DNA from 4 places in the Bacillus sp. Hm123 genome. Region 4 is predicted to be linked to each of the others. Evidence: riboswitches for the same ligand, from Rfam matches in the RefSeq annotation. Region 4 holds a riboswitch; each other region holds the start of a gene.
The links. Region 4 has a riboswitch for thiamine pyrophosphate ahead of ACSVDJ_RS05865 (acetylornithine deacetylase). Riboswitches for the same ligand answer to the same signal wherever they lie in the genome.

Region 1: another riboswitch for thiamine pyrophosphate. It lies ahead of ACSVDJ_RS01775 (thiazole synthase); the one in region 4 lies ahead of ACSVDJ_RS05865 (acetylornithine deacetylase).
Region 2: another riboswitch for thiamine pyrophosphate. It lies ahead of thiC (phosphomethylpyrimidine synthase ThiC); the one in region 4 lies ahead of ACSVDJ_RS05865 (acetylornithine deacetylase).
Region 3: another riboswitch for thiamine pyrophosphate. It lies ahead of thiT (energy-coupled thiamine transporter ThiT); the one in region 4 lies ahead of ACSVDJ_RS05865 (acetylornithine deacetylase).

Annotation. Positions count from the first base shown of each region.
Region 1 covers NZ_CM200277.1:304,363-309,930, reverse strand. The annotation lists gene ACSVDJ_RS01795 (ThiF family adenylyltransferase) at 1-806, opposite strand, end outside; gene thiS (sulfur carrier protein ThiS) at 811-1,014, opposite strand; gene ACSVDJ_RS01785 (thiamine phosphate synthase) at 1,011-1,631, opposite strand; gene thiH (2-iminoacetate synthase ThiH) at 1,642-2,754, opposite strand; gene ACSVDJ_RS01775 (thiazole synthase) at 2,770-3,534, opposite strand; TPP riboswitch at 3,749-3,846, opposite strand; gene ACSVDJ_RS01770 (cytochrome P450) at 3,915-5,114, opposite strand; gene bioF (8-amino-7-oxononanoate synthase) at 5,133-5,568, opposite strand, start outside.
Region 2 covers NZ_CM200277.1:1,591,134-1,596,701, reverse strand. The annotation lists gene ACSVDJ_RS08170 (branched-chain amino acid aminotransferase) at 1-242, opposite strand, end outside; gene ACSVDJ_RS08165 (PAS domain S-box protein) at 503-2,428, opposite strand; gene ACSVDJ_RS08160 (GNAT family N-acetyltransferase) at 2,448-3,014, opposite strand; TPP riboswitch at 3,117-3,232, shown strand; gene thiC (phosphomethylpyrimidine synthase ThiC) at 3,356-5,101, shown strand; gene ACSVDJ_RS08150 (serine protease) at 5,098-5,274, shown strand; gene ACSVDJ_RS08145 (NUDIX hydrolase) at 5,431-5,568, shown strand, end outside.
Region 3 covers NZ_CM200277.1:1,597,786-1,603,353, reverse strand. The annotation lists gene ACSVDJ_RS08200 (alkaline phosphatase family protein) at 1-704, opposite strand, end outside; gene ACSVDJ_RS08195 (ABC transporter substrate-binding protein) at 694-1,797, opposite strand; gene thiT (energy-coupled thiamine transporter ThiT) at 2,010-2,582, opposite strand; TPP riboswitch at 2,655-2,755, opposite strand; gene gltS (sodium/glutamate symporter) at 2,874-4,064, opposite strand; gene ACSVDJ_RS08180 (LysR family transcriptional regulator) at 4,198-5,121, shown strand; gene ACSVDJ_RS08175 (L,D-transpeptidase family protein) at 5,261-5,568, shown strand, end outside.
Region 4 covers NZ_CM200277.1:1,113,711-1,119,278, reverse strand. The annotation lists gene ACSVDJ_RS05885 (ABC transporter substrate-binding protein) at 1-294, opposite strand, end outside; gene ACSVDJ_RS05880 (ABC transporter permease) at 291-1,022, opposite strand; gene ACSVDJ_RS05875 (ABC transporter ATP-binding protein) at 1,040-1,789, opposite strand; gene tenA (thiaminase II) at 1,782-2,456, opposite strand; gene ACSVDJ_RS05865 (acetylornithine deacetylase) at 2,498-3,772, opposite strand; TPP riboswitch at 3,861-3,963, opposite strand; gene thiW (energy coupling factor transporter S component ThiW) at 4,128-4,637, opposite strand; TPP riboswitch at 4,709-4,816, opposite strand; gene ACSVDJ_RS05855 (superoxide dismutase) at 4,862-5,568, opposite strand, start outside.

The sequences.
Region 1 (5,568 bases), 810 kb from region 4:
ATTTGCACCGTTTCTCTTCCACATAGTACAGCCACTCTCGTTTGGTTTTCCTTTTGCAAAAAGGGATAGTGTGGTTGACTCCCACATGAAGGGCAGTCTTTCTTTCGCAAAGAAGCAACCGGAATCGATGAAAATGTATTTTTCCATAGATCAAAAGCAACGAGCTCTTGGCGAACATCATCCAGCTTTCCTGAAAGAATTTTCAATGCCTCCGCTCCTTGATAAGCGACAGTCACTTGGACAGCTGGTGCAATCACGCCGGTTGTATCACATGTCATCCCTTCCGCTGGCAACACATCGAGTAAACAATGAAGACACGGGCCGACTCCAGGTATGATAGGAAAGCTGATTCCTTGACTACCAACACAAGCTCCGTAAATCCAAGGAATATGATATTTTTGCGATAAATCATTGATCATAAAGCGAGTTTCAAAATTGTCCGTCCCATCTAAAAGTAGGTTTGGCGACTGCTTGTTGATCAGCTCCTCTAGCTCCTCGGGCCCTGCATCTGCTGTAATCGCTGTAATTTGAATATCGGAATTAATCTCTTCTAATCTTTGCTTCGCTGCAACTGCTTTCGGAAGTCGATCCTTGGCATGCCGTTCAGTAAATAACTGTTGTCTTTGTAGATTGGTCCAATCAACATAATCTCGGTCAATCAGTGTAATATGACCAACACCAGCACGAGCAAGCATTTCTGCCAACGCCGAACCTAACGCACCTACCCCAACTAACAAAACATGTTTATTCGTAAAGGAACCTTTTTCTTGTAAAAAAAGCTCTTGTCTAGAATAACGATCATTCATGACCTTATCCCCCACCGACAAAATGAACGATTTCAATCCGATCCCCATCAGCAATTGGAGTCGTGTCTAAATCCACCTTTGAAACAATCTCCCCGTTTCGTTCAACAATGACCGCTTTGCCATCGAGAGTATATGTTTTCAGCAACATCGCAACAGTCGGTGAATCAAGGTGAAGTTCTTCTTGTTTTCCATTAATGATGACATTCATTTGAAAGTCCCCTCCTCTTTCTGTATCGCTTCACGATAGGCAATCGCTTGCTCTAGCGGATGAGCATGACCGAAGATTCCCGACATAACAGCGATACCAGCTGCTCCAACCTGCTTTAATTCCTTCACATGGCAAGGTATAACCCCCCCAATGGCGATGATAGGTGCTTTTGATAAAACCGAAGCTTCTTTTACTGCCCATAAACCAACAGGCGAAAGTGACGACTTGCACGTCGTTTCATAAATATGTCCAAGTAGGATAAAGTCAGCCCTATGCTCTGATTGTGCCGCTGCCGCTTCTGGATCATGAACGGAGCACCCTGTCATAAGAGAAGGGGCGATTTGTTTCACTGCAACGACAGGCAAGCTATTTTCTGTCAACTGTACACCCGCTATTCCTGAGGCGAGCGCCACATCTAGCCGATCATTAATGATCATCTTGTTAGCAGGCACCCCTACCTCAACAAAACTGTTCACCCATCCGAATAGCTCTTTCGCTGAGCGATGCTTTTCACGAATATGAATATAATCGACAAACGGATGAATTTTTGCGGCGATATTTGCTGCTTGCTGTTGCTCTAGTGTTCCTGTTGTTATGGCATGAAGTTGAAAAGACATCTCCATCCTCCTATACCGTTAGAATGTCCCAATCTTTACTTACTGGCTGATAGCCTAGTTGCTTCAACCTCGCTTTTACCTCTTCCACTGTACGTGCATCTGAGATTTCAAACTGGCTATTTTCTTCTTCAACGGTCGTCGCATAGCCACCAACAACGGTTGAGGAAGCGGCGGACATTTTCGTCACACCTAACTTGATTAAATGATCGCGAAATTCCGCTTCTTCTCGCGTTGATAATGTAATGCCAGCACGCGGCATAAATAAACGGAACGCAAGCATCACTTGCACTAAGTCTCGATCACTGACCTCTACTTTCGGAGCGAACCCACCTAGATTCGGGCGAATACGTGGAAAAGAAACCGCAATATCCGTTTCGAGATATTTTTTCTGTAAATATTGCGCATGGAGAGCGGTGAAATAAGACTCTTTTCTCCAATCATCCAGCCCTAATAATGCGCCGATATTGACGGAACGCATGCCTGCCTGGCATCCTCTCTCCGGGGCATCGAGGCGATATTGGTAATTTCTTTTCGGCCCTTTCACATGAAGCTGTTTGTAAATCTCTTCATTATATACTTCTTGAAAGACCGTCAGTCCGTCGATTCCTGCTTGAAATAATCGTTCGTATTCTGTCGTATCGAGCGGCTGTACTTCAATCGAAATCGAAGCGGCGTGCTCCTTCAATATTTGCGCGCCTTCGATTAAGTAATCCACGGACGAATGAATGCGTGATTCTCCTGTTAGCAAAATCACATGCTGAATGCCCATTTCTTTTAACGCTTTTGCCTCTTGATCGATTTCTAAAGCCGTTAATTTTCTTCTTGGAAAGTCATTATCAAAGCTAAAGCTACAATACGTGCATTTATTGACGCAGTAATCGGTTAAATAAAGCGGTGCAAATAGCACAATCACTTTTCCAAAATGCTGAGTTGTTAGCTGATGGGCTTTCTGAGCCATTTCCTCTAATCGATACCCAGCAACTGGTGATAATAAAGCCAATAAATCATACTGATCAAGAGTTGACTTTGATAAGGCTCGATCGACATCTACTAGTGTCATACGTTCAAATAATTGGTCGTACGGCTCATGTTTAATATCGTTATATAGATCGTAAAAACTCATGATGCCCCCCCTTTTTTAATTTAAAAATCCAGTTAACGGTGAAGAAGCATGCGCTTGTTGAGAAACAGGCCCTAATCCCGCCAAATATGCTTTTCTTCCAGCTTGGACAGCTAAGTGAAAGGCGACTGCCATATTGACCGGATCATTCGCCGTCGCAATCGCTGTATTGACTAGTACAGCATCTGCCCCCATCTCCATCGCCTCAGCCGCTTCAGACGGTCGGCCAATTCCAGCATCCACAATGATTGGCAATGTTTTCTCCTCAATCAAAATTCGAATCATTTCCTTCATCTTAATTCCTCTGTTCGAGCCAATCGGTGAACCAAGAGGCATGACAGCGGCTGCACCAGCATCGGCTAACTTTTTCGCCGTCATCAAATCTGGATTAACATAAGGAAGTACAACGAACCCTTCCTTCGCCAATATCTCTGTCGCTTTGATCGTTTCTTCATTGTCCGGCAACAAATACTTTTGATCGGAAATCACTTCGATTTTAATCCAATTGCCCATCCCTGCCGCTTGAGCTAAACGAGCGATTCTGACCGCTTCCTCCGCCGTTCTCGCACCAGAGGTATTAGGAAGCAATGTGACTCCCTTTGGAATATCATGCAAAATATTTTCTTGCCCTGCACCCAAATCCACTCTTCTTAAAGCAACCGTAACCACTTCCGTACCTGACTGCTCAAAGGCTTGTCTCATCACCGCGTGATCAGCAAATTTACCTGTGCCTGTAAACAATCGATTCGTTAACTTCTTTCCACCAATAAACAATTCATCCATGTTCTTCTCTCCCTTTTTGAATTAAAAGCAAAAGACGAGCTGGCTGAAAGGTTGCTCTTTAACCTTTTGGACAGATTGGCTTTTGACCTCGAGCCGATAACGCCTGTAGCTAGACACTATTAAAAGCGAAAGGCGCGGGGCAAAGCTTAGCTTTTTCCTCAAAAAAAGAGCCTGCCACAACGGCAGGCTCAGTTTCTACGCATACAAAAAATAAGCATAAAAAAGTAAGCTTCCCTCCGTTGGTATTAACCAAATCAGGTTCAAGAGTTGGATTCAATCCTCTCAGCCATAACGGCACCCCTAGCTTTCATTTGTAATATTCAATTATTAATAGTATAACGCTCATAGTGGCTTTTGTTAAGAGCCTTTTTGCACATCAGCTACCATGTAACGATCAATTGATTTAATGCCCTAAAACCAATTAACCTTCTCCATTGCAGTTGTTCTGTCTCTAATTGAAGGTTTTCAAATCGTTGGATGAGCGGCTGAATCGCCATTTGTGCTTCTAATTTCGCTAACATTGCACCGATACAGAAGTGCGAGCCATTTCCGAATGCAAGGTGAGGATTAGGGTTGCGAGTAATATCTAATGCATTAGGATTCGTGAATGTTCTCGGATCACGATTCGCCGCTCCGATTAAAACGTATACTTGCTCGCCTTTTTTAATGCAAACATTATATATGTTGATGTCTTCCACAGCCACCCGAGCGACCATTTGTGTCGGGCTTTCATAACGCAGAAATTCTTCAACAGCGGATGTAATGAGCGATGGATGTTTCTTTAACAGCAGGAGCTGCTCACGATTTTGTAGTAAAGCTAGAACGGAATTACTAATGAGATTGACGGTTGTCTCATGCCCAGCAATGACGAGTAAAATACAAGCAGAAAGTATCTCTTCATCTGACAATTTATGATCCTGTTCTGCCTCTAGCAACTGACTAATTAAGTCCTTCCGAGGCATTTCTCTTCTTGCTTGAATAAGAATATTAAAGTAATCGATCAAGCTCTTCATCGTCTCATTTCCGTGAACTAACGTCTTTCTTGAGCGTGTAAAGTCAATCGATTCAATTAAACGAATCGCCCAACCTCTAAATTGATCGCGTTCTTCTTTAGGTATCCCGATGATTTTGGCAATAATCAAACTAGCTAACGGAAACGCAAAATCCGTAATGATATCCATTCGCTTTTGATCCTGCACCTCATCTAGTAAGTCATGAGTTGTTTGTTCTATGTAAGGACATAAATCAGTCAGTGCAGTCGGCGTGAAAAATTGGCTGATTAACAAGCGTAACCGCCGATGATCTTGATTATTTTTAAAAAGCATCATATCGTTTTGAACGTTTTTTAGCTGTTCAAATTTTTTCGTTGTTTGAGGCAACGGAATTCGATTTTCAAAGCGACCTTCTTTCAATATCGTTATCGCCTCTTCATATCCAGTCACATACCACCCTGGTTGTTTAAGAGCCACTCCTTTCATTATAGGGCTCTGTGATCGTAGCTCATTATAAATGGGGTATGGATTTTCTATTGACTGAGGCAAAGCTAAAATTGCGGGTGAAACGAGTACATCATTTGCCATATTTGACCCTCCAATTGATTAAATGACGCATAACTCTTTTCCAATGAGATGAAATGTTTGTAACAAAGTTTGGATATCTTCATCTGTATGATCCGCAGTGACGGTTAGGCGAATGCGACTTTCTCCTGCCGGTACAGTGGGCGGGCGAATAGCAGGTGCGTAAATGCCGCTTTCTGTTAATTTTTTCGCAAAAGCAAGAGCCACATCATTTTCTCCAATAATAATTGGAATGATGGGTGTGTCGCCTCCTTTTACGATAAAGCCCATTTCTTCTAAACTTGTTTTGATTTCTATTATTTTCGCAAATAATTGTTGTCGCTTTGTACGCCCCTGTTCGATCAGCTCAAATGCAGCATAAGAAGCTGCACAAATAGCCGGAGGAATCGACGTTTGAAAAATAAAAGTACGCGCATGATTGAGCAAAAAATCGATCAACACCTTTGAGCCAGCAACA
Region 2 (5,568 bases), 480 kb from region 4:
TCTTTTGTTAAATAAGCCTTCATTCCTTCAAAAACTGTTTGTCCATAGTGAAAAATCATTGCAGCAGGGTCTAACGTAAGTGGCTGATACGGAACAACACGAGGATCATGCCATCCCTTCCCTTCTGTATAATCCATCACAAACATGTGATCAGTAAAGATCTTTCCAAATTCTAATTGATTAGATTCTGGTTTTGGCTTTCTTTCGGAACTTAAGTTGACTTGAATTGTTTTTTCTGACATTTCGCATAACTCCTTGCTGAATAAATATTTGGTTTAGAAAATTTCCCCAATGAATAAATGTATACTTATTATATTACAATTTTTTAGAATCTTTACACAATAGTTATTTTAAAAAAAATAAAATTTTATAAGTATATTTATTTTAAATGCTATTTGATTTTAATATTATAATTTGAATTTTGCACATAATGTATTTTTATAAAATTGAACAGAAATAGAGCCTGCTAGTAAATCCAGCAGACCCTGCTTCATCGCTATGCTTAATTTACATTAATAGGTAATCGAACTTGTACTTTCGTCCCCTTTGCTTCTTCGCTCTCAAATATGATCTTCCCTTTATGGTGTTCAATGATTTTAAAGCTGACCATGAGGCCCAAACCAGTCCCTTTTTCTTTATTAGAGTAAAAAGGTTCTCCTAGTCGAGGGATGCGATCTTGAGCTATGCCGATTCCCTCATCAATTACTTCGATACATATATATTCTTCGCCTAAATGTTTTGTTTTAACTAATAAGTGCCCTCCATTTGGCATGGAATCAATCGCATTTTTAATCAAATTAAGCATTACTTGTTTTATTTGCTTTTTCTCTAACTTGACAAGTGGCAACTCTTGAGTGATATCTGTCATCAGTTCAACCTTATGAAGCAAGGCTTCCGGATGCATAAAATCGATGGTTTCATTGACTAATCGATTGATATCATGCACTTCGAACTTTGTTTCTTGATTAGGTTTAGCTAATATTAAAAACTCTTGCATAATCGATTCAATTCGCTCAAGCTCAGATAAGATAATCTCGCTGTATTTATTGTGAGTTTCTTGTCCCCACAATTGTGCAAACCCTTTAATAGCCGTTAAAGGGTTTCTCACTTCATGGGCGATTCCAGCGGCTAATTGACCAATCGCTCCTAACTTATCTTGTTTATTTAGTAATAGCTCTTTTTCCTTTAGACTAGAAATGTCCTGTGTCACTGTCGCTACACGATGAAGATACTTTTTATCCTTTATCGGTGTTTTTCTTGACCTTAACCACTTGATGTTACCATTTTTATGAAAAATTCGATATTCTATTTCTGAATCGGTATCCGTCGATTTTAAAAAATGTTTAAATGCTTCTAGATCCTCTTCATGAACTAATTGATAAATAATGTGAAAGTTTTTATAAAAGGCCTCTTTAGAATGACCGAGAATTCTCTCGTAAGATGGGCTAACGTACACGACTTCATTCATTGAAAAATCAAACACACAAAATATTTCATTTATATTTTCGGATATTTCCAAAAATTTTACTTCATGCTCTTTTAATTCTTTTACTTTTCGGTCTAATAATAAGGCTGCTTCAACTTTATCAGTAATATTTCTAGTAACTCCTACAATAGCAACAACCTTTCCGTTGCTATCCTTAACAGGTGTAACTGATATGATCGCATGTATGAGAGATCCATCTTTCTTTTGACGAATTGTTTTATAATTACGGACCCTACTACCTAATTGAAGTATTTCCGAGAATATTGTGCGTTCCCCTCTCAAATGATGAGGAATAGTTGGCAGTTCTGTCCCTAGCAATTCATCTAAACTCCATCCATAAACCTTCGCAAACGCCTCATTTACATTTATAATTTTTCCTTCATGATTTAAAATATAGACGGGATCATTAGTAGTGGACAAAAATGCCTCACACCACCCTAAACAACTAGTAGTTTCCTTTTTCCCAATTAAATAAAACAGCATATAGTGCGGATCGTACATAATGCTCCATTTACAGATGACCAAAGCGCCATTTTTATGCCTAGTTTTTTCAGTAGTCACAATAGAATTTGAACTCTCTATCGTTCGTTTTATCAGTTCAATTACTTCTTTATATGATTTACTGCTCCAAATATCAAATATTGAAATCGTTTCCTCTTTTGGATCTAATCCTATCACGTTAATAAATACAGGATTCCCCTTCAAAATAACACCTTTTAAATTCATTGAACAAACTAGATCCGAGCTGTTTTCCCAAAACCATTCTATATGTCTATCATTAATCGTATTCATTATCGCTTTATTGTTCACCAAAAATCCTCTCCCCCTTTCTACTATGTCGAAATATTCATATTTTTTCAGCAAAAACCGTTCAACAAATGATGAGTTTTTCCGACAATAATTTAGGTAAGAAAAAGAATTTCGTCTTAAAAAATTTTGCATCTAAAAAGAAATAATACCTTTATTCATTTGTTATCCGTGCATAGATACACGTATCTCTAATTTGACTACCATCAGCAGATAATTGATCATTTCTTAGTATGCCTTCAAGAGCAAAACCTAATTTCTCTGCAATAGCACGACTCCTTTGATTATCAGGATCACACCTGATTTCCACTCGGTTAGCTGTTAACTGCTCAAAGGCAAAGCTAGTAATCGCCTGCACCGCTTCTGTCATATAACCATAGCCAGAAAATTTACTATCTAACCAATAGCCGATTTCAAATTTACGAATTTTCCAATCCATCCGATGCAAACCGGAAGATCCGATAAATTCTCCTGTCTCTTTATGAAAAATATGTAGCCTTAAATCCTCACGCGTCATAAATTTGGCATAAGCTTCTCGGACATTCGCTTCTGCTCCCTCAAGTGATTGTTCATAATGAACAAATGGAAGCCATGGTTTCAGTTCATTCAACGAGGACTGGATTGCCTTATACACAGCTACCCCATCTCCCGGTAAAGGCATGCGAATATGCAATCTTTCAGTGAAAATTTCTGTTGGAAAATCAATTAATAGTGGATTCAATCAAAACACCTCCGAATATTACAGAACATTATAACAGTTAATTAGATTTTTTTGTTTACACTCTAACTAAATTAGTATAAAGTGGAAGAGTGAATTGAATATTTTTCAAACTAGGGGTGTCCAGCAAGCTTGGGCTGAGAGAGAAGCGCAACGAAGTTTCTTAACCCTCAGGACCTGATCTGGTTCATACCAGCGTGGGGAAGTTTATATCTGTTTATTAGCGTATTTTTTATGCTACTTAACTGATCATTAACCGGGTCCGTATGTTTATATGGCTCGGTTTTTTTCATGCAATGGTAGAATCGGGTTTCGTCCTTTCATTGACAAAGGAGGAAAAAACAATGAAAGAACAAAGACCAGATGAAAAACTGAATTTAGTCCGTAATTTTCCAAACAGTAAAAAAGTGTATGTAGAGGGTTCTAGAGCGGATATAAAGGTGCCTTTTCGCGAAATTGAACTGTCTCCTACCATCACCTCTTTACATGAAGAGCCAAACGCTCCTCTTCGTGTATATGATACGAGCGGCTATTATACGGATGATCAAGTAGACATTGATATTGAAAATGGACTACGAACCGTTCGTCATCAATGGATACATGAGCGTGGGGACACAGAAGAATATACAGGTCGTACGATCCGCCCTGAAGACAATGGGTATAAAAAGAAACCAGTGAATGAGGAGCTCGTTTTTCAAGGGTTAAAAAGACAACCTCTAAAAGCAAAGAAAGGGCGAAATGTGACTCAGCTTCATTACGCTCGTCAAGGAATCATTACACCGGAAATGGAATTCATCGCCATAAGAGAAGGAATGGATGCCGAATTTGTTCGCAAAGAAGTAGCAGAAGGTCGGGCGGTTATTCCCGCTAACATTAATCACCCTGAAAGTGAACCGATGATTATCGGTCGCGCCTTTCATGTGAAAATTAATGCCAATATCGGGAATTCAGCCGTTACTTCTTCGATTTATGAAGAAGTCGAAAAGATGACATGGGCGATTCGTTGGGGCTCCGATACGATGATGGATCTCTCTACCGGAAAAAACATTCACACGACAAGAGAATGGATCATTCGTAATTGTCCTGTTCCTGTTGGTACCGTTCCGATCTATCAGGCGCTAGAAAAAGTGAATGGTGTTGCCGAAGACTTAACTTGGGAAGTGTTCCGCGATACGTTAATTGAGCAAGCAGAACAAGGCGTTGATTACTTTACGATTCATGCCGGTGTTCGCCTTCCGTACATTCCGCTGACAGCTAAACGAATGACAGGCATCGTTTCGCGCGGAGGCTCGATTATGGCTCAATGGTGTCTCGCTCACCATCAAGAAAACTTTTTATATACGCATTTTGAAGAAATCTGTGAAATTATGAAAACGTATGATGTTGCTTTTTCACTAGGAGATGGATTGCGCCCTGGCTCGATTGCAGACGCCAATGATGAATCACAATTTGCTGAATTAGAAACGTTAGGAGAATTAACGAAAATCGCTTGGAAACATGATGTACAAGTGATGATCGAAGGCCCGGGACATGTGCCGATGCATAAAATTAAAGAAAACATGGATAAGCAATTAGATATATGCATGGAAGCTCCTTTTTACACGCTTGGTCCTTTAACAACCGATATCGCACCAGGGTATGATCATATCACCTCTGCCATCGGAGCAGCGATGATTGCTTCCTATGGAACGGCGATGCTTTGTTACGTCACACCGAAAGAACATTTAGGGCTTCCGAATAAAGAAGATGTGCGTGAAGGAGTCATTGCCTATAAAATTGCCGCCCACGCAGCCGATCTAGCCAAAGGTCATCCACGAGCTTCCTTGCGTGACGATGCCCTTTCTAAAGCTCGGTTTGAATTCCGCTGGCATGATCAATTTAACCTTTCACTTGATCCTGAGCGAGCACTTGAATATCATGATGAAACCCTTCCAGCAGAGGGAGCGAAAACGGCTCACTTTTGCTCGATGTGCGGACCTAAGTTTTGTAGTATGAAAATTTCCCATAACATTCGTGAAATGGAAGTGGAAAAAGGGTTAAAAGAAAAAGCCGATGAATTCCGTCAAACAGGAGCTATGATTTACCAATGAGAATTGAACAAGTGAGCAAATTAAAAAGTGAAATTATGACATTAGAAAAAAGGCTCACAGAATTGAAACAAGAACTTTCTTCACTACAACAAAACTGTGATCACCAGTTTGAAAGAAAAACTTTTGTTCGAGTCTGCCAAAACTGCGGCTACTCCGACAGCACCTTATGGTAAAAATTTCTTACAAACGATTGACAAAAAGCTAGAGATGTTAACTCTCTAGCTTTTTTGTTTTCCCCCTCTCTTTTATTCTATTTACACCGATTCTTTTTCACAAATTCCCGCCATTGCTTTATAATAGGAAAAATGGTTAAAGAAAAGAGGGAGTTTATGAGAAGAGACCAATTATTTCATCAATTTCACGATCGAACCTCAGCTATATTAGGCAATGAACATTTCTCTAAATACGCTATTCTCCTTCCACTAATAGAAAAAGAGAACGAGATCCATCTATTGTTTCAAGTACGC
Region 3 (5,568 bases), 480 kb from region 4:
GGCTTTACTTTTTCACTGATGATATACAACGGCACAGAGCGTTCCTCAAACGTCGTTCCTCCATGCATTCCATCTGTATTCATCCCGTGATCAGCGGTAACGATCACTTGATAACCTTCTTTGAGCCATTGTGGTAAAGCATGCGCTAAAATGATATCTGCACCAATAGCTCTGCCTCGATACTGTTTGGAATCAGACGTAAATTTATGGCCATCGTCATCGACATTCATCGAATGGATATAAAGAAAATCCGGTTTGTACGTATGTAATAAATGATTCGCATCAGCAAATAAATGGTTATCAGGATAATGATCTTCCCAATAGAAAATCCCTTTTTCGATCGCATGAGTACCTTCAAACTGGAAACGATCTCGTTCTGGAAGAAAGGGTGCACGACTATACAACTCACTAACCCAATAATACGAAGCAGTCGCATTCGTTCTACCTTGTTCCTTCGTTAAATGAAATAAGCTTTTTTCATGAGATAATCGAACGACTCCATTATGCGTAATCCCATTTTGATAAGCAGGTGTTCCTGTTAACAACACTTCATACAATGGACGAGACATGCTTGGAAGTTCTGATTGTACTTTATATCGCGCTGCCTTCCCTTTTTCAACAAGGTGATTAATATATCCCATTTGCGAGACGGCCGTATCAAATCTTAGGCCGTCAATCGTAATAAAAATCAATTTATTTTGCATGTACTAACACCTTTTCTTCCCATAATTGCGGTAATTGTTTCGTTGTTTCCTCCCAAGCTTTATCATCTTCGACTGGGCGAACATTTTTGTACATTGCATCAGGTAATAATTTTGCTTCTACCTCTTCCGAAAGTTCAGCTTTCTCACGAATCGGACGGGCATACCCTTCTGCTAAGTTCATTTGACCTTCATCGGATAAAATATATTCGCGCGCTAACATTGCGGCATGAGGATGTTTCGCATACTTGTTAATGACCGTCGCATACCCTGACATAACAGATGTTTCTTCTGGAATAATAACCTCAAAACGTTCTGGATCGATTTGATCACGATAGTTTAATGCATTAAAATCCCATACGATAGCGACTTCTACTTCACCTTTTTCTAAAGAAGCCACACTCACATCACCACCGCCGATTCTTCCTTCCTTCGCTAAATCAGCAAAATAATTTAAGCCTGGCTCAATGTTCTTTTCATCTCCACCATTCGCATAAGCAGCAGCTAATACAGAAAATTGTCCTTGATTTGCTGTTGGTACGTCACTGATTGTTACGGAATACTTGCTTTCTTTAAGCTCTTTCCATGATTTCGGAATTTCCTTTACTTTTGTTTTATCACTAATGAAGGCAATCGTTCCTGTATATCCCACGATCCAATCCCCATCATCATCCTTCGCCCATTCAGGAATCTCATCCCAATAAGAAGTTTTATACGGTATCGTCAGTTCTTTCTCTTCTGCGATCGGACCAAATGCTACGCCAACATCTCCAATATCCGCTGTGGCATTTTCCTTTTCCGATTCAAATTTCGCTAATTCCTCGGCGCTTGACATATCTGTATCCGTATGTTTCAAACCATATTTTGTGTTTAAATCTTCCCAAGTCCCTACCCAGTTTGCCCATGTGTCTGGCATTCCGACTGAATTTACTTCTCCTTCTTCTTTCGCCTTTTGTTCCACTTCTTCTACAGATAAGTCATTGTAATTCGTTTCCGATTTAGCAGCTTTCTCTGATTCACCTGAGCATCCAAACATTAAAGGAATAGATAATAGCCCAACACAAGATAATTTAAAAACCGACAAATTTACACGCATGTTGATCCTCCTGATTTTTGTTTCGTTTTGTTTTACAAATAGAATTATAGAATTCAAAAATAAAGCCAATATTAATCAAATGTAAAATCTGCTTTCTGTATTTTTAATTATTTGTAAACAAATCAAGAGGATTTTTAGCAAACAAAACCCGCATTGTTTTTTTACAACACAAAAAGGTCTAGACCATCTGTTATGATCTAGACCTTTTACGATTATATTTTCACACTAGTGACACTTTGTACCGACGAAGTTGATTGTTTAAAAAAGCTTGGTGATGTTTTATAAAGAAACACTAGAACAAGCGTTGTAATCAACATTTCTGGAATTAAGTAGGATGCATTATAAACGATTGAGTACCAAGCAACTGGCCAGTCATCTGGAGTATATTGACCGAACCAAACAACTCCAGAAATAAAATGACAGGCTAATCGTAGAAGTGTACCAAGCATCAATCCACTTATAATTCGACTGACATTCATTTCTGATGCAACGGACATCACTCCTGCTAAGCCAAGCACAGCATATGCTAATGGATAATCAAGCACTAGCTGCACAGGATGAACGATTGTACCACCTAAAACCAATCCCAATAGCCCAACAATGAGCCCTGTCAAAACTCCTGCTTTTAAACCGCGACGGAAAGCCATTAAAAAGATTGGAACCATCACAAGAGAAACGGAGCCTCCATATGCCCACAACGCTCCAAATTCAAATAGACTTAAAATCTGTGCTAACCCAGCCATGACCGCGATTTCAATCATCGTCACTAGCTTGTTTCTATCCATAAAAAAATCCCCTTTCTTTTTATCCAGGGGGTGTAAGTACCGACATTTGAGTAAGAAAAGCATCTCAAATAATGGTACATATCCGCACTTCCCTACGCTGGTATGACCCAGTTCAGGTTCAAAGAGTTGAGGAATATTCCTCTCTCAGTCAATCGACACCCCTAGTGGACTTGTATTATTTTAATATATCATATTTTTTCCTATTACAACAGTGTGATTGGTATAAATATGAACATATAACAAGAAAAACAGCCGGCGAATGATCATTCGCCGGCTGTTTTTCTTTTATTATTACTTAAATAATTCGATACTTGTTAAAATGATTGGCATAGCTACAATGTCAATTAAAAATGAACCAGCGATCGGTACGATTAAAAAGGCATTTCTAGACAGACCATATTTTGCAGTCACAGCAGACATATTCGCCATCGCATTTGGAGTCGCTCCAAGACCATGACCTAACATTCCACTGATCATCACTGCCGCATCGTAATTTTTCCCAAGTACTCGGAAAACAACAAACACGCTGAACAGCATGACGAATATAACTTGTACTGCAATAATGAGTAGCATTGGTAACGCAAGGTCTGCAATTTCCCATAGTTTAATGCTCATTAATGCCATAGCTAGGAAGATATTTAAAGAAATATCACCGATGATTTGAACAGTTGGCATGTTAATGAAATCTTCATTTACTTTGTCAATGATGAAACGAGCAATGACAGCTACAATCATCCCACCAACGTAACCAGGTAATGTTAAACCTGTTGTACTTGCAAACCATTCACTGAAATATGATCCTAGCGCCATACAGAATGTAACTAAAAACATTTGACGCATCCAAGTTTTCTCATCGCTTAGTCGAACGAGATGTTCTTTTTTCGGTTCTTCTAATTTATTTACTTTGCTGTCGTTTGATGCTAAATTGTACTTTTTCATTAAGTATCCTGCTGTTGGTCCACCAACTAATCCACCACAAACCAAACCTAATGTAGCCGCGGCTAATCCGATCGTAGTTGCCGTTGTCAGTCCGAGTTGCTCAATCGTGCCACCGTAAGCAGCCGCTCCTCCGTGACCACCTGACATGGAAACTGCTCCCGTCAAAATACCGATTAATGGGTCGATGTTCATTATTTTAGCTAAAGAAATCCCGATAGCATTTTGCATAAATGCTAATACCGTACACATTCCCCAATAAATGAGTAATAATTTCCCACCGATTTTGATTAAAGTTGTACTGGCTCCTAAACCAACTGTCGTGAAGAATGCTAACATAAACAAACTTTGCAGTGACGTATCAATTGTAATCTCAACGATGTTAAATTTATTTAAAAGAGTCACGATAATAGCAAAGAACAACCCACCAACAACCGGGGCTGGTATGCAAAATCTATCGAAAAATGAGATTTTTTTAATTAAAAAAGAACCGACCATAAATACAAATACGGCTAAAAACAAACTTGTTACTTGATTAAACTCCATATAAACACTCCTTAGTTATTCTTGCTGTAAGCGTTTGCCATAGTATAGTATACAAAATATAATGTATATATACTAATATTACATTTCGATACTGATATAGTTTTTTTCTATACATAATAAAAAGGAGTATCTCATGGACTTTCGTAAATTGCAATATTTTGTCGTAACCGCACAAGAACAGAGTATTTCAAAAGCAGCTGTTCTTCTCCATATTTCACAGCCTTCCTTGAGCCATTCGATCAAAAAACTAGAGGGAGAATTAAAATTTTTGTTGTTTGAAAGAACAGCCAAAGGCATAGAGTTAACAGAGCCGGGAAAACGTTTTTATAATCGCGCGTTAGAAATACTAGAGCATGTACACAATGTAGAAATGGAAATTGAAGAAATTCAACAAATGGGAGAAGGGAAATTATCAATCGGCTTAATTGAGTCCGTTCGAAATTGGCTTCCTAAAATGGTTGCGGACTATACGAAGCAACACCCGAAATTAAAAGTGGAATTGAAAGAGATGTTAACATTAGAGGGGATTATTCAAGCATTAAATCGTTCAGATGTTCATTTCGTTATTTCAAATCACCAAATCAAATCAGATGTAATTCACGTGCAAGAATTGTACTCGGAGCCTCTCGTTGTGGCGATGAATAGACATCATCCATTAGCTAATTACCAACGGCTGTATTTAGAGGATCTTGCTACAGAACCTTTCATTGTCAGTACACACGGGTTGCAAACGAGACAGAATTTAATTCAAATGTTTCAACGTCACAATTTATCTCTAAAAATTCAATTTGAAATCGAACGGTTTGAAATGGCTTGCCGTCTAATTGAATATAATGTTGGAATTGCCTTGCTCCCCATTAATTCAATTAAAAGCTACCGAAACGATGACATTATTTACAAACCGATTGAAGATGAGTCCATTTTCCGAACCATTAATTTAATGACCATCAAAAATCGATATCTTCCCCCTGTCGTAGAGGAGTTTATTCAGCTTTTACTAACAACAGAAAATGATAGCTTAGTGGAGCATAGTTGGATGATTGACTCCTACGTTTAATTATTTTTCAAATCAAAAAGGGCTTTCCCCCTTTTTGATTAATTCATCGACTTTTTCTATTGCTAACTAACATATTCATTACAGGTGGGCATACAATTTATTAATGAAACTTGCCTTCTATGCAAAGGTGGTGATCACCATTATCCATACGGTGAAGTCAGGTGAAACGCTAACGTCTATCTCTGAAGATTATCGGATCTCCTTATCAAAGCTGATCAAAGCTAACCCTGGAATTCAACCAAATCTCATTTATGTTGGTCAAAAGATTGTCATTCCAGGATTACCTGCTCCTGAAACAATTCCTTACAAAATTTCCGTTTCTCTATCTGCTAGAACATTGACATTAACATATCAAGGAAGAGTCGTACACGTTTATCCAGTAGGTGTCGGTAAAATGCTCACTCAAACACCGGCTGGCACTTTTGTGATTATTAATAAAGCGCCGAA
Region 4 (5,568 bases):
AGAAATCCCAAGCGTCACTTTACTAGCAGCCGCTAATTGAATAGGGTCGGTCGGATTCGCAGGGAATTGAATATCTACATTAACCCCTTCCTCTTCAAAATAACCTTTCTCTTGTGCTACATATAAAAAGCTGTGCACCGCATTCGGATACCAATCGAGCATAATGCTGACATCTTTCAGTTCTTTTTTCTCTTCATTTGAGGCCGTCTTCTTTTCTTCCTTCTCTTTTGAAGTACACGCTGTCAGCATCGCTGCTAAAACGATGCTAACCGCTATTAATAACCATTTCTTCATTCTGTTTTCCTCCATTTTAATGATCGTCTTTCAAATATTTTCACAATCGTAAACATCATAATTCCAACTGCTGATAATAGAACGATAGGCGCAAATACGGCCGCTCCGTCAAACTGAGTCATCATCCGCCGACTGAAATAACCGAGCCCCGCTTGAGCTCCTAACCATTCCCCAATGGCTGCTCCGATCACACTTAATGTAACAGCTACCTTTAATCCTGAATAAAAATGAGGCAACGCCGACGGAACGCTTAGCTTAAAGAAAATCTCTTTTTTTCCAGCCCCCATCGTTAATAATAGCTCTTTCAATTCTTTGCTACTCGAACGCAAGCCATCAAACGTGCTGACCGTAATCGGAAAAAAGGTGATTAATATCGTCACAACAACCTTGCTCCAAATGCTATACCCAAACCACAAAATAAAAATCGGAGCAAGGGCAATGACCGGAATCATTTGTGAAGAAATAATGATTGGGTAAAACGCTCTTTCAGCTACTTGACTAGCATTCATCCAAATCGCCATACTAACGCCGAATACGATCGAGATGGATAATCCAATGATAATAATCAACAAAGTAGCTGGTAAATGCTCAGTGAGTAGTGGTATTTTCAGCTCCCACAGTTTAGTGAGAATACCGGTTGGTGGCGGTAAAATAAACACCATATTCATCGAGCGAGCGATCACTTCCCAAATTATTAAAAACAACAAGATTAATAATGTCGCTGGCATATATTCCTTGCTCCACTTCACGTTGTCACCTTCTGACGTAGCTGCTCAATTAATTGATCTTTCAACTCTAGAATCGACGGAGCATTTAAATCTTGTAAATGTCGCGGTCTTGGCAAAGGTACCTTGACCTCTTTTAACTGCTGTACGGGCGTTTCGGAAAAAATAAAAATACGATCGGATAAAAACAACGCCTCATTGACATCGTGCGTAATAAACAAAACCGTCGTTTTCCGCTTTTCCCATTGTGCAAGTAACCATTCTTGCATAGACAGCCGAGTAATCGCATCAAGCGCACTAAAAGGCTCATCCAATAACAGCACATTTGATCCACTTAATACCGCTCGTAAAAAGGAAACTCTCTGCCTCATGCCTCCTGACAGCTCATTCGGGTAACGCTGTTCGACACCCTTCAATCCGAACTCTTCCAGAAGGGGAAGGACATTCGGGGAAGACTCTCCTTTAATTTCAAGCGGAAGTGCCGCATTTTCTAAAATCGTTCTCCATGGCATTAATAAATCTTGCTGTGGCATATAGCCTACTTGCCCTAATCGACTTTTATGCTCTACTCCGTTAATTAAAATTTTCCCGCTACTAGGTTGCTCTAAGCCAGTAATTAATCGAAACAGCGTACTTTTCCCTGAACCGCTCGCACCGACAATACTAATGAACTCTCGGTCGAACACTTGTACATTTAACTTCTCAAGAATCGCTTCCTTTTGATCATAAGAAAAGGTCACATCTTGAAACGTTAATACCGGTTTATTCATTCCCCGGCCACATCGCTTCTTTGTAGGCCATATCCCAGAACATGTATTCAAAACGGGTCGTATTTAAGAAAATCTCTTCTAATTTATCAAGCTCGGCTTCTGTTTTTCCTTCCGTATGTTGATCAAGAAGTTCAATACACCAAATGGCTAGCTGACCAAATTCCTCCGAGCTATACATTTGAATCCAATTACCATAAAACTCATGCTCACTAGCTCCCGGAATTTCATTTAATTCTTTTCCAATCTCCCAATAGCTCCACGCACAAGGCAATACAGCTGCTAACACTTCCGGTAATCCGCCTGTTTGACTAACAGACAGCATGTAATGATTGTAAGCAAGCGTAATCGGTGAAGGTTGTGCCTGCTCTAATTCCTCTCTTGAAATGCCAAAGCGAGCGGCATATTGACGGTGAAGCTCCATTTCCATATTGAGCGTCGAATCTAATAAAGCCGCGAATTTCCCCATCGTTTCCAAATCATTCGCTTTCACTGCCCCTAAAGCAAACACTTTCGCATAATCAATTAAATACAAATAATCTTGCACCATATAAAAACGAAACTTGTCTTTATCCAGCGTGCCATCTCCCATTCCTTTCACGAACGGATGATTATGATTTTGTCTCCAAATCGGCTGTAATTTCTGATGTAATCTTTCACTAAATTTCATTTTTCTCCACTCCTTGAATGATTAATTTCTGTATTTTTCAACTACTTTTTTGTATGTCCCCATTGGTAAATAAAACGAATCATGACCTTTGTAAATTGAATAAGTTGATCAATCGATAACTGCTCATTGACTGAGTGAGCATTTTCTAAATCACCAGGACCATAAAGAGCTGTCGGAATCCCTGCATTAGCAAGCCAGCCACCATCTGTAACAGTTGGTGATACATCTAAAATAGGCGATCGAGTGAAAACACTTTCATGTGATTGCATCAATGTATGAACAGCTGGATGATCAGGATCGACCTCAAAGGAAGGGAAAATTTCTCCTCGATCTTCAATCATCGATGTTCCTCCCCATTCAAAAATAGGTGGATTATCCCTCATCCATATATCCCCATCTGCCACTTTTCTAATATGATCTTCTACCTCTTTTGCGACTTGCTCATATGTTTCGTTCGGGTAGTAATGAACAGTAATCCATAAACGGCATTCGTCAGCAACAAAAGCGGCATGACGTCCACCTTCAATTACTGCAGGATTAATCGTATTCGTCCCTGGTAAAAAGCCCGGATAGCTTTTCATGACCGCCCAATGACGTTCTAATTCCTGTAATCCTTCAATGATCTTCATCATTTTTTCAATCGTACTAGCCGCATGTAAACGACCACCCGCATGAATCATCTTTCTTCTTGTTGCATCATGATGTGTTTGTTTACTTTTCAAAGTGATCCAGCCTGTGATCACTCCACCTTGCCCTTGAATATGTAAATCACTCGTATCTACTACGACTGCAAAATCAGCTGTATATCCACGCTTACAGCATTCTAACGTACCTGCTTCACCAACTTCCTCCCCAATGACCGATTGAAAAATCAAATCACCTGGAAGTTGAATCCCCGCTTCATGTAGCAATTGAAGTGCAAATAAAGTTCCAGCCAGGCCACCTTTCATATCAGCGGCTCCTCGACCAATAATCGCTCCATCCTTCACGATCGGCTCAAATGGGCTTGTCTCCCAAACTTCATCAGCACTTACTTCTGCTACGTCGATATGACCATTCATAATTAAGCTTTTGTAGTTCTCTCCATCTCTCCCCTTTAATGTACCAACGACATTCGGGTCATTAGGATAGACCTCCCACACATCAACCGAAAAACCTAAGTCTTTCAGCAAATTTGCGATATACTGTTGAGCCTCGCTCGTATTTCTCGCTGGCGGTGCCGGCGTTTGATAAGAAATCAATGTTTTTACAAGGGCGATCAGTTCCTCCTGTCGATCTTCCACTTGCTTCATAAGAAACGTTACCTTTTCCTCCATGTCTTTCACCTCCGAATGCAAAAAAAGCTACTTCTAGAAAAGAAGCAGCTGTAAACACGCATAGTACGCTACCAAATGGCAGGCACCTATTATTACAACACCGCTTCCCTCCGCTAGTATTACCTAGTTCAGGTTATAAGGGTTAAGGTCATCAACCTCTCTCAGCTTCAAAAGCACCCCTAGTGGTGAATCTTATTTAATTGAACTTGTCTTAGTTGTACCACAAAGGAATAGAATCTTCAATAGATTTCGAATGTTACTCTACTCATCACTTATCTTCATTCTATTCGTATATTATAGAAAAGCAATCATTTTGAATTAAGCTCGAAAGTAGGTGGCACTAATTGCTGCCACCTTACTGCTGCACTTCGCTGGCAATAGACTTTTTCCATACTTTCAACTTCACAAGACGTTTCACTAAAATAAGACCAATGATAGCACCAGATAGACTACTGACAAGGAAAGGTGGCAAGAAGAAAAAGGCGCCAACCGTCGTTCCCATAAAGATCTTGGCATAAGGTACAGCAAACAAGGAAGCCATCATCCCAGTGCCGATCACTTCACCGACAGAAGCTGTCCACATCCGGTTCGTTTTTTGGTAAAGATAGCCTGCAAGAAAGGCTCCGATCATACTTCCAGGAAACGCAAGTAATGACCCGGTCCCGAGTAAATTTCTAAGCAAGCTCGTCACAAAGGCGATGACGACAGCGGGAATGGGCCCAAGTAACACCGCTGCTATCACATTAATCGCATGCTGAACAGGGTACGCTTTCGCCACTCCAGCTGGAAACCAAATCAGTGAAGAAGCATAAGTAGCAATAGCTACAAATAAGGCCATATAAGTTAATTTGTTCACGCGATTCATTCCAATCCTCCCTTTCCAAACGAAAAAGCCGGCTCCAATCAAACCTGGACCCGGCAATAGTTAATGAAATAAATACTCATCCACTACTTCCCTACGCTGGCATCATCCAGATCAGGTTCAAAGAGTTGAAAAACATTCGTTTTTCTCTCAGCCACAATAAGGCACCTCTAGCAGTTCAAACATTTTTTCTCTATTATAAAGTAAAATTTTAAAAGATTCACGTTTTAATTTTTATTTTTCGCCTCAGCTAGTCGCTTCGCTACCTCATCCCAACAAACAACATTCCACCAATTTTCAATGTATTCTTTTCGCTTCGACTGATACTTTAAATAATAAGCATGCTCCCACACATCAAGAACGAGCAAAGGAATGACATCCCATTGACTCAAATTTTGATGTTTTTCTGCTTGAAGAATTTCCAACCGCTTCGCTTGCCGTGCCCAAACAAGAATTGCCCAGCCTGAGCCCTCAACCTTTTCAGCTGCTGCGGAAAAATGCTGTTTAAACGAAGGGAAACTGCCAAAAGAATGCTTGATTTCTCGCTCTAACTCACCTGTAGGTTGACCGCCACCTTGTGGACACATCACTTTCCAAAAAATTGAATGTAAATAATGGCCCGCTCCATTGAAAGCGACCTCTCTCTCCCAATGCTTGATCAAGGCGTAATCATTCTTTTGTCTCGCCTTCTCCATTTCCTTTTCAGCCTTATTCAGGCCATCGACATAGCTTTGATGATGAATATCATGATGGAGCCTCATCGTTGCTTCATCAATATACGGCTCTAACGCATCGTATCGATAAGGTAGTGGCGGCAGCTTATGCCCGCCGATCGGAACACGACCACCATTTCTTTCATTATTCAAGTGATAATACCATTCCTGCCATTCCCTATATAAAGTAGCCATTCTTTTTTGTAATAGCTGTTGATCGA